Regions from separate parts of the Streptomyces sp. NPDC001220 genome, predicted to be linked through region 1. Evidence: riboswitches for the same ligand, from Rfam matches in the RefSeq annotation. Region 1 holds a riboswitch; each other region holds the start of a gene.

Region 1 (2,194 bases):
CTCCGGCGGTGGCGGCCGGATCGACCTCGGCATCATGAGCCGCACCGACGAGGTGTGGACCTCCGACAACACCGACCCGCTGGACCGGCTCGCCATCCAGCACGGCTTCAGCCAGATCCACCCGGCCCGGGTGATGTCCGCCTGGGTCACCGACAGTCCGAACCACCAGCTCAACGGCCGGGTCAGCAGCCTGCGGTTCCGCTTCGTCAGCTCCATGGCAGGGGCGCTCGGTGTCGGCGGGGACCTCTCGCGGTGGACCGAGGACGAGCTGGCCGAGGCCGGCCGCTGGGTGGAGCTCTACAAGGACATCCGGCCCCTGGTGCAGCGCGGCGACCAGTTCCGGCTGCGGCCGCCGACCGGCGGACTCAGCGCGGTGCAGTACACGCTCGGTGACGAGACCGTGGTCCTCGCCTGGCTCCAGGCGCAGAGCTACGGCGAGCCGATGCCGGCGCTGCGGCTGCGGGGGCTCGACCCGGCCGCGTCGTACGAATGCCGCGAAACGGGCGAAGTGCACCGCGGTGCCGTCCTGCTGCACCACGGGCTGCGTACGGAGTTGCGCGGCGACCTGGATGCGACGGTTCTCCGGCTGCGTCGCATCTGAGCCTTCTGTCCGAATTGGTGCCTTCATTGCAACTCGGTCCGGAATAAGGGGACGTGGCGTGACGTGCGTGAGGAGCGTCATATTCGTGACCGTCCGTCGCGCGTCATGTTCACGTAATTCCCGTGCTTTTCGGGGAGATTGGAAAAGCGCGTAAGATCGGAATCCACGGAGGGTGACCGGGAATTCCCGTAACGGATCAAGCGAAACTCGGACAGACGGAACCAGCCGCTTGTTCACGTGCGTCCTACTCGCTTACGTTCGCCACGCATCCGGACGGAATGCCTAATCCTGCCGCCGCCCGGAGTCCCCACACACACACTCACCCGTGCCCGGCAGGAGCGGGGGACCCACCAGGTATACCGCCTGTTCCGGTTCCCGGGACGGCTAGGGGTGTAGCCACGTCTTCCCGCGTGGCCGGGCAGCTCCAGCCCGAACCCGACAGCTCACCTCGCAGGCGCCGGAGAGGAATGCGTCATGCCCGCGAAGGGTAAGCACCGCCGCCCCAAGTCCCAGCGTTTCACCCGCTCGATGGCCGTCGCCGGAACCGGTGGCGCCGCGCTGGCTCTGCCGCTCATGGGGGCCACCGGCGCCCACGCGGCCACCTCGCAGTCCGTTTCCGAAAAGACCACGCAGTCGCTTCCGACCGTCGAGAAGACCGTCGTCCAGGATTCCGGCACCGGGAATTCCACGCGCCGCGTCTACACGGTGGTGCCCGGCGACTACCTTTCGAAGATCGCCCGGGATCACCACCTCGACGGCGGCTGGCACCGGCTCTACGCCGACAACCGGCAGGCGGTCGGCGACAACCCCTCGCTGATCCACCCCGGTCTCCGGCTCACGTTCGGCGGCCGCCACGCCGCGACGACGGACACCCCGAGCCCGGACTCCTCCCCGTCGCGGACGTGGTCCCACGCGCAGTCCTCCGCCCCCTCCTCGTCGTCCTCGAACGCGGCCTCGTCCTCGAACGCGGCCTCGTCCTCGAACGCGGCCTCGTCCGCGGACGCGCCGACGACGACCGCCTCCGGTTTCGCCCTCCCGGTGACCGGTGGCACCGTCGGTACCGGCTACCACGTGGCCGGCAGCATGTGGTCCAGCGGCTACCACACCGGCGTCGACTTCGTCGTCCCGACCGGTACCCCGGTCAAGGCCGTCGGCGCGGGCACGGTCGTCACGGCCGGCTGGGGCGGCGCCTACGGCAACCAGGTCGTCATCAGGCTCGCCGACGGCTACTACGCGCAGTACGGCCACCTGTCCGCGCTCTCCGTCTCGGTCGGCCAGACCGTGACCGCGGGCCAGCAGGTCGGCCTCTCCGGTGCCACCGGCAACGTCACCGGCCCGCACCTCCACTTCGAGATCCGGACCTCCCCCGACTACGGCTCCGACATCGACCCGGTCGGCTACCTCCGCGCCAAGGGCCTCGCCGTCGGCTGACCCGGAACCCCCACTGATCTGACACGCACTCCGAAGGCCGGACCCCCGATCCCCGGGTCCGGCCTTCGGGCGATCGACGCTTCAACGCCGTTGTTCGGAGGCTTATTCCTGGCTTGGTCGAGTATTTAGGCGTGTCTTATCTCACCGTTCGTCAACCCCTTA
Region 2 (2,194 bases), on a different contig from region 1:
TGGACACACAGACGGTACTCATTGTTCATGTGCGGAACAAAGGGGGGTCCGATGAAGAACGGAAGAAGAGCGGGTCAAGAGGAAGACCGCGGGGGGGATCGCGAGGACGGCGCGAGGGACGGCGAGGACCGCGCCGCGAGGACGGCGAGGACCGCGCGAGGGTGGCAAAGAGAAACCCCGCCCCGGTGCGTACGGGGGAGAACGCACCGGGGCGGGGGCTCGTGGGGGACGGGGGTGACCCTCACGCGGTCTCCACTATGGGGACCACGGCTGTGCGGGCGCTGTGATTCAGCTGGCGCCCTCGTATTACGTCGGGCGCCTTACTTCAGGTGCAGCTGCTGGCCCGGGTAGATGAAGTCGGCGTCGTCGACGATGTCCTTGTTCAGCTTGAACAGCGTCTGCCAGCCGCCCTTGACCTTGTGCTTCTCGGCGATGGAGCTGAGCGTGTCGCCCTTGACGACCTTGTACTCGCCGTCGCCCTTCTTGACCTTCTTCCCGGTCGGGGTGGTGACGGTCTTCTTGGCGGCCGGACGCTCGGCGGAGCGGGAGGCGGCCTGGGTGTCGGTCGTACGGCTGCTCGTGCCGCTGTTCGCCGAGCTGGAGGAGGAAGACGAGGAGGAGGAGGAGCTGGTGCCGCCGCCGGTGTAGGCGGCACCGGACAGGCCCGTACCGCAGACCGGCCAGGCGCCCTTGCCCTGCGCGGCGAGGACCTTCTCGGCGATCTCGATCTGCTGCGCCTTGGTGGCCTGGTTGGCCTGCGCGGCGTACTGCGTGCCGCCGTACGCGGCCCAGGTGGAGGAGGAGAACTGCAGACCGCCGTAGTAGCCGTTGCCGGTGTTGATGGCCCAGTTGCCGCCGGACTCGCACTGGGCGACGGTGTCCCACTCGGAGGCGGTGGCGGCGGAGGCGGTGCCGGAGGCCATCAGCGGAGCGGCGATGGCGACACCGGTGACGCCGGCGAGCGCGGCGGCGCGGGTGGCCCTGGACGGACGGCGGTGCTTGCCCTTGCCGGAAAACAGCATGAAGGATCCCCTCACCGACGCCTGCGAGGTGAGCTGTCGGGTTCGGGCCGGTTGAGTTGCCCGGCCGCACACCTCACGGTGCGCGGCTTCACCCCGAGCCGGACACGGCAGTCTCAACTACCGGTCCCGGCACTTACCTTGGGTCCCCCGCTCCTGCCTACGGCGCTTGACGCGACGACTGTTCCCGGGCAGCCGCTGGCAGGACTCGGCGTTGCGACGGCCGGGGCTCGTGGTGACGAGCGGCCTTGACCGTAAACAGGCGATCAGGTGAATTTCAAAGATGATCAGGGCTTCTGAGACTCATCCCACACTTTCACCAAACCGGACATTTAACTTCGAAGTAGGGCGGTCGGAAGGTCCAACTCCCGCTACTTTTAGTCCGTTTCGCTGCCGAGTTTCAGGGTCTGACCGGGAGCGATGTCGTTCGGGTCGGCACCGATGTCCGCCTTGTTCGCGACATAGAGCGCATGCCATCCGCCGTCGAGGCCAAGGGAGTCGGCGATGGAGGCGAGGGTGTCGCCGTCCCGGACGGTGTAGGTGCCGGCGTCCCGGGAGGCGTGACGGCCGGAAGAAGTCACACTCTGACCGTTTGTCACGCTTTCGTCCGCCGAGCCGCCGCGATGCTTGCCGCCGCTACCGACGGCCCCCGTGTCGACCAGATCCCAGGAACTGCCCGTCTGCCACGAATTGTCCGAGTCATCGGCTTCGAGCACGACGGGATTCTCGCTCGCCTTCGAGGCGTTGGACCCCTTGGATCCCGACTTGTCCGCCTTCGTGGAGTCGGCAGGGGTGCCCTTGCCGGAGTCGTCACTCGCACTCGGGGACGGGGTGGCGGAGCCGGAGTCCGTGGCGCCCGAGGAATCCGACGAGGAGTCGGACGAGCCGGAATCCGATGAACCGGATGAATCCGAAGAACCAGATGAAGAGGATGAATCCGACAGCCCGGAGGACGAGTCGGAGGAGCCGGACGAGTCGTCCGATCCGCCGAGGCCGGTGTCGACGTTCACCGAGGCGTCGTCCGAGGAGAGCCCGGCGATCAGGGCGCAGGTCCGCCAGGGCTTGGTGCCCTGGTCCGCGAGGATCTTCTCGGCGACGGAGATCTGCTGCGAGCGGCTCGCCTGGTCCGGCGTGGCGGCGTACTCCTGGCCGCCGTACTCGTCCCAGTCGTCCTG
Region 3 (2,194 bases), on a different contig from region 1:
CCCGGCGCGGCGCGGGTGACCGCCAACGCGCCGGCGGGGGAGCGGGCCTGAGGGTGAGAGGGCGCGTGAGGGGTTGGGGTGCGGTGTGGCGCGGGGTGGAGACGCGCACGCTCGCGCGTGGGCATCCGGGCGCGCCCGGCCCTCACCACACGCGCTCCGCGCACGCGCCATCGCGGCGCGCCCCCCTGGCGCGCGCGCCCCTCAGGCCGGTCGCACCACGCTGTGGATGATCGACTCGCCGCCGTAGTAGATCGACTCCTCCCGGACGTACGCGCCGGGCTTCGGGGCGTGGATCATCATGCCGTCGCCGATGTAGATGCCGACGTGGCTGATGTCGTCGTAGAAGAAGACCAGGTCGCCGGGCTGGGCGTCGGCGAGGGAGACGGTGGTGCCGGCGTTCACCTGGTCGTACGTGGTGCGCGGCAGGGAGACGCCGGCGGCCTTCCAGGCGGCCTGGGAGAGGCCGGAGCAGTCGTAGGAGCCGGGGCCGGTGGCGCCCCAGACGTACGGCTTTCCGACCTGCGCACGGGCGAAGGCGATCGCCTTGGCGGCCTTCGTCCCGTAGGCGGAGTCGGACGGGGAGGAGGAAGAGGGCGAAGAGGACGAAGAGGAGCCGCTGGAGGTCGACGTCGACGACGCGTCCCTCGCGGCCGCCGCCTGCTGCTTCGCGAGCTCCGCCGCCTTGCGTGCCGCTTCCGCCTGCTGCTTCTTCTCGATCTCCGCCAGCCGCGCCTTCTCCTGGGCGGTCAGCTGCGACAGCAGATCCCGCGCGGAGGCCAGCTTCGTCTGGACGGTGCTCTTGGCGGTCCTGAGGTCGTCCTGGGTGTCGGTGAGCGTCTCCAGGCTCTTGGCGGCCTCCTGTCGCTTCGCCATGGTCGCGGACTGCTGTGTGGCGTAGTCGTCGACCGCGTCCTTCTGACGCGAGGTCAGCCGATTCATCAGCTGCGTCTGGTCGAAGTAGTCCTGCGGACTGTCCGCGAGCAGGAAGGTCGCCGTGTCGGGTGCGCTGGCCCCGGTCCGGTACTGGGCCGCGGCGAAGGAACCCAGTTCCTCACGCGCCTTGTTGAGCCGGTCCGTGCGCGTGGCGACGTCATCGAGCAGGGTGTCGACCTGCTTGCGCTGCTTGCCGGTCTTCTCCTTGGCCGCGTTGTACTTCTCGGTCGCCGACTCGGCCTGCCGGTAGAGGGCGTCGACCTTCTTCTCGACCTCCTCCAGGCTGGGCTTGCCGTCCTCGGAGGGCGCGGCGTTGGCCGTCTGGGAGAGCAGGGCCACGGAGGTGAGGGCGGCGGTGGCCAGGGCGGGGGTGCGTATGCCTGCTACGCGCGTTGCGGACGGACGTGACTTGCGGTGCGACGCCAACGGGGGCGACTCCTTCCATGCTCCGCCTACCGAGTTAGCTGTCGGGTTCGGGCGGGTGGTTCGGAAGGGTTGCCCTACGGTCCGTTCCCCGGTGGGAAGGCGGGACCGATTCACCCCAAGGTTCGGTGTGGGTCCCCGGCTCCGGGTGCGCGGTGGCACCCTGGACTCGGCGGAGGCCGTGCGGCCCGGCGACGTTCGCCGGTGGGGGTCGTACGGCCTGCTCGGCACGGTAGCCAACTCGTGTGCTCTGTGTGAAGTTTGATGTGCGATATGCCCGATACATTTTCGTGACCTTGGCGTTGCGGCTCGGGTGGATCGGTCGATCGGGGATGGTATGCGGCTACTTGTCCGGTGCGGCCGGGTGGTCCGCGCCCCCGGCTGACGGGCACGCCCGTGCTCACGGTGTGTGATCGCTGACCGTGAGGGGCCGATTCTGGTGGGTGACCGCGGTGAGTTTCCGGGGTGGGGACCGGTTGTCGGTGGGGCGCCCTAGACTCGGAGAGCGATGAGCAGCCTCTTTGACGACAGCTTCCTGGCGAGCCTCCAGCCCCCGCGCGGCCACGAGGAGGAACCCCCGCCGCCGCCCGAGGACGAGCACGTACCGGAGCCGATTCCGGACGACCTGTTCGGCGGGCAGTTCGACGCGCCCCCGGACCGGGACGCCTACTACCGCGACGGCGCCGCCCGCCCGGCCCTGGACGCGGCCGCGCTCCTGGAGGGGCTGAACGAGAACCAGCGGGCGGCGGTCGTGCACGCCGGCTCCCCGCTGCTGATCGTGGCCGGCGCCGGATCCGGCAAGACGCGCGTGCTCACCCACCGCATCGCGCACCTGCTC
Region 4 (2,194 bases), on a different contig from region 1:
GAGTGGCGTCCGTTCCGTGACTCTATTGCAATGAGCCGGAATTTCCGACGGGGGCCCTGAATCCATGCATATTTTTTGGACACCGGGCACACGAAAACGACGAAAGCCCCGGCTCGGGGGCCGGGGCTTCGGGGCTCTCGCCGGTGACGTCACATGTTCGTCGCCGTGCTCGGGTCAGACGTTCACGCCGTGCTTGCGGAGATAGGCGACCGGGTCGACGTCCGAGCCGTACTCCGGGGTCGTGCGGGCCTCGAAGTGGAGGTGGGGGCCGGTCACGTTGCCGGTCGCGCCGGAGAGGCCGATCTGCTGGCCCGGGGTGACCTTCTGGCCCACCGAGACGCCGATCGACGACAGGTGACCGTACTGGGTGTACATGCCGTCGGCCATCTTGATGACGATCTGGTTGCCGTAGGACCCGCCCCAGCCGGTGGAGACCACCGTGCCGGTGCCGGCCGCGTGCACCACCGTGCCGGTGGCGGCGTGGAAGTCGATGCCGGTGTGGGCGCCGGAGGACCACAGGGAGCCACCGGTCTTGTAGCCGGTGGAGACGTACGAGTCGGAGATCGGCGCGACGAAGGCGTTGAGGCGCTTGCGTTCGGCTGCCCGCGCGGCGCGCGCCTCGGCCTCGCGCTCCTTCTTGGCCTTCTCCGCCGCCTTCTTGCGCGCGGCCTCCTCGGCCGCCTTGCGCTCGGCGGCGGCCGTCTGCGCGGCGGCCTGGGCGTCGATCTGGTCGGCGACCGAGTCGCTGACCGTGATCACCGGGGTGAGGCCGGTCTGCTCGACGGAGTTCTCCGCGGCGAGCGCCGGGGCGGCCGAGACGGTGCCGATGACACCCGTGGTGGTGAGGGCCGCGATGCCGGCGGCCTGCGCGGTGGTGCGCTTCACCCGGCCGGGGCGACGGTGCTTCCCGGAGGCGCACATGAACGCCATGTAGAGGCTGGTCCTTTCCTTCCCTCTCGCCTACCGGGTTAGCTGACGGGTTCGGAGCAGGAAGGTCTCCTACGGGCCCCCTCGCGGCTCGCGCGGGCGCCCGATTCACCCCAGGGACTGCATGGGTCCCCGGCTCCCCTGGCTCGCGCCGTACGGGGACTCGGCGATGACTGTCCGGTGCCGCGGGCGCGGCGCACTGCCTGACGGACAGTCCGGAAGAACCTACGAGGACGTCCACGCCCTGCTCAAACCGATCACGGTTTTTGTCGCGCATCCCACAGGGCAGACAGGCAACCTCCGCCCCAATTCGGACATTCGGCGGCCCTGGTGACCTGACGGTCACCAGGGCCGCTGCACGCGCGCGTGCCGCTCGTCCGGCCGCGCTCCCTGCTTCGCCGCTCGCGCCGGCCGGTCCGCTCCGCCTACTCGGCGGCGACGACCGTCACTTCGCCGATGCCGAGGGCCTCGACCGGCTCCTTGATCTGCGCCGCGTCGCCGACGAGGACGGTCACCAGGTGGTCGACCGGGAAGGCGTTCACGACGGCAGCGGTGGCCTCCACGGTGCCGGTGGCGGCCAGTTGCCGGTAGAGCGTGGCCTGGAAGTCGTCGGGCAGATGCTGCTCGACCTGGTCGGCCAGGGTGCCTGCGACGGCCGCCGCCGTCTCGTACTTGAGCGGCGCCACGCCCACCAGGTTCTGCACGGCGACGTCGCGCTCGGCGTCCGTGAGGCCGCCGGAGGCGAGGGTGCGCAGCACCGTCCACAGGTCCTGGAGCGCCGGGCCGGTGTTCGGGGTGTCCACCGAGCCGCTGATGGCGAGCATGGCGGCGCCGCTGCCGTCGGGGGCGGACCGCAGGACCTGCCCGAAGGCGCGGACGCCGTAGGTGTAGCCCTTCTCCTCCCGCAGGACGCGGTCCAGGCGGGAGGTGAGGGTGCCGCCCAGGCAGTAGGTGCCGAGCACCTGGGCGGGCCAGACGCGGTCGTGCCGGTCGGCGCCGATGCGGCCGATGAGCAGCTGCGTCTGGACGGCTCCGGGGCGGTCCACGATGACGACACGGCCGGTGTCGTCGGCGGAGACCGGGGGCACCGGCCGGGGCTGGGCGGTGGAGCCGCGCCAGGCGCCCAGGGTCTCGCCGAGCAGTTCGTCCAGGTCGATGCCGGTGAGGTCGCCGACGACGACCGCGGTGCCGGTGGCGGGGCGGACATGCCGGTCGTAGAACGCGCGTACGGCGGCCGCGTCGATCTTCTCGACGGTGTCCTCGGTGC

Evidence for each region. A riboswitch is a leader RNA that binds a small molecule or an ion and turns the genes downstream of it on or off. The one in region 1 is predicted to bind cyclic di-AMP.
Region 2: it holds a riboswitch for cyclic di-AMP, as region 1 does, so the genes downstream of both, ACWDGI_RS33590 (transglycosylase family protein) here and ACWDGI_RS11145 (M23 family metallopeptidase) in region 1, are expected to answer to the same signal.
Region 3: it holds a riboswitch for cyclic di-AMP, as region 1 does, so the genes downstream of both, ACWDGI_RS01815 (NlpC/P60 family protein) here and ACWDGI_RS11145 (M23 family metallopeptidase) in region 1, are expected to answer to the same signal.
Region 4: it holds a riboswitch for cyclic di-AMP, as region 1 does, so the genes downstream of both, ACWDGI_RS37655 (M23 family metallopeptidase) here and ACWDGI_RS11145 (M23 family metallopeptidase) in region 1, are expected to answer to the same signal.

Annotation. Positions count from the first base shown of each region.
Region 1 is NZ_JBSFJE010000004.1:105,720-107,913, forward strand. It holds gene ACWDGI_RS11140 (alpha-galactosidase) at 1-601, shown strand, start outside; cyclic di-AMP (ydaO/yuaA leader) riboswitch at 912-1,071, shown strand; gene ACWDGI_RS11145 (M23 family metallopeptidase) at 1,076-2,032, shown strand.
Region 2 is NZ_JBSFJE010000016.1:152,325-154,518, reverse strand. It holds gene ACWDGI_RS33590 (transglycosylase family protein) at 321-1,022, opposite strand; cyclic di-AMP (ydaO/yuaA leader) riboswitch at 1,026-1,197, opposite strand; gene ACWDGI_RS33585 (transglycosylase family protein) at 1,397-2,194, opposite strand, start outside.
Region 3 is NZ_JBSFJE010000001.1:374,329-376,522, forward strand. It holds gene ACWDGI_RS01815 (NlpC/P60 family protein) at 202-1,359, opposite strand; cyclic di-AMP (ydaO/yuaA leader) riboswitch at 1,368-1,541, opposite strand; gene pcrA (DNA helicase PcrA) at 1,865-2,194, shown strand, end outside.
Region 4 is NZ_JBSFJE010000021.1:43,016-45,209, forward strand. It holds gene ACWDGI_RS37655 (M23 family metallopeptidase) at 175-930, opposite strand; cyclic di-AMP (ydaO/yuaA leader) riboswitch at 943-1,106, opposite strand; gene ACWDGI_RS37660 (M16 family metallopeptidase) at 1,353-2,194, opposite strand, start outside.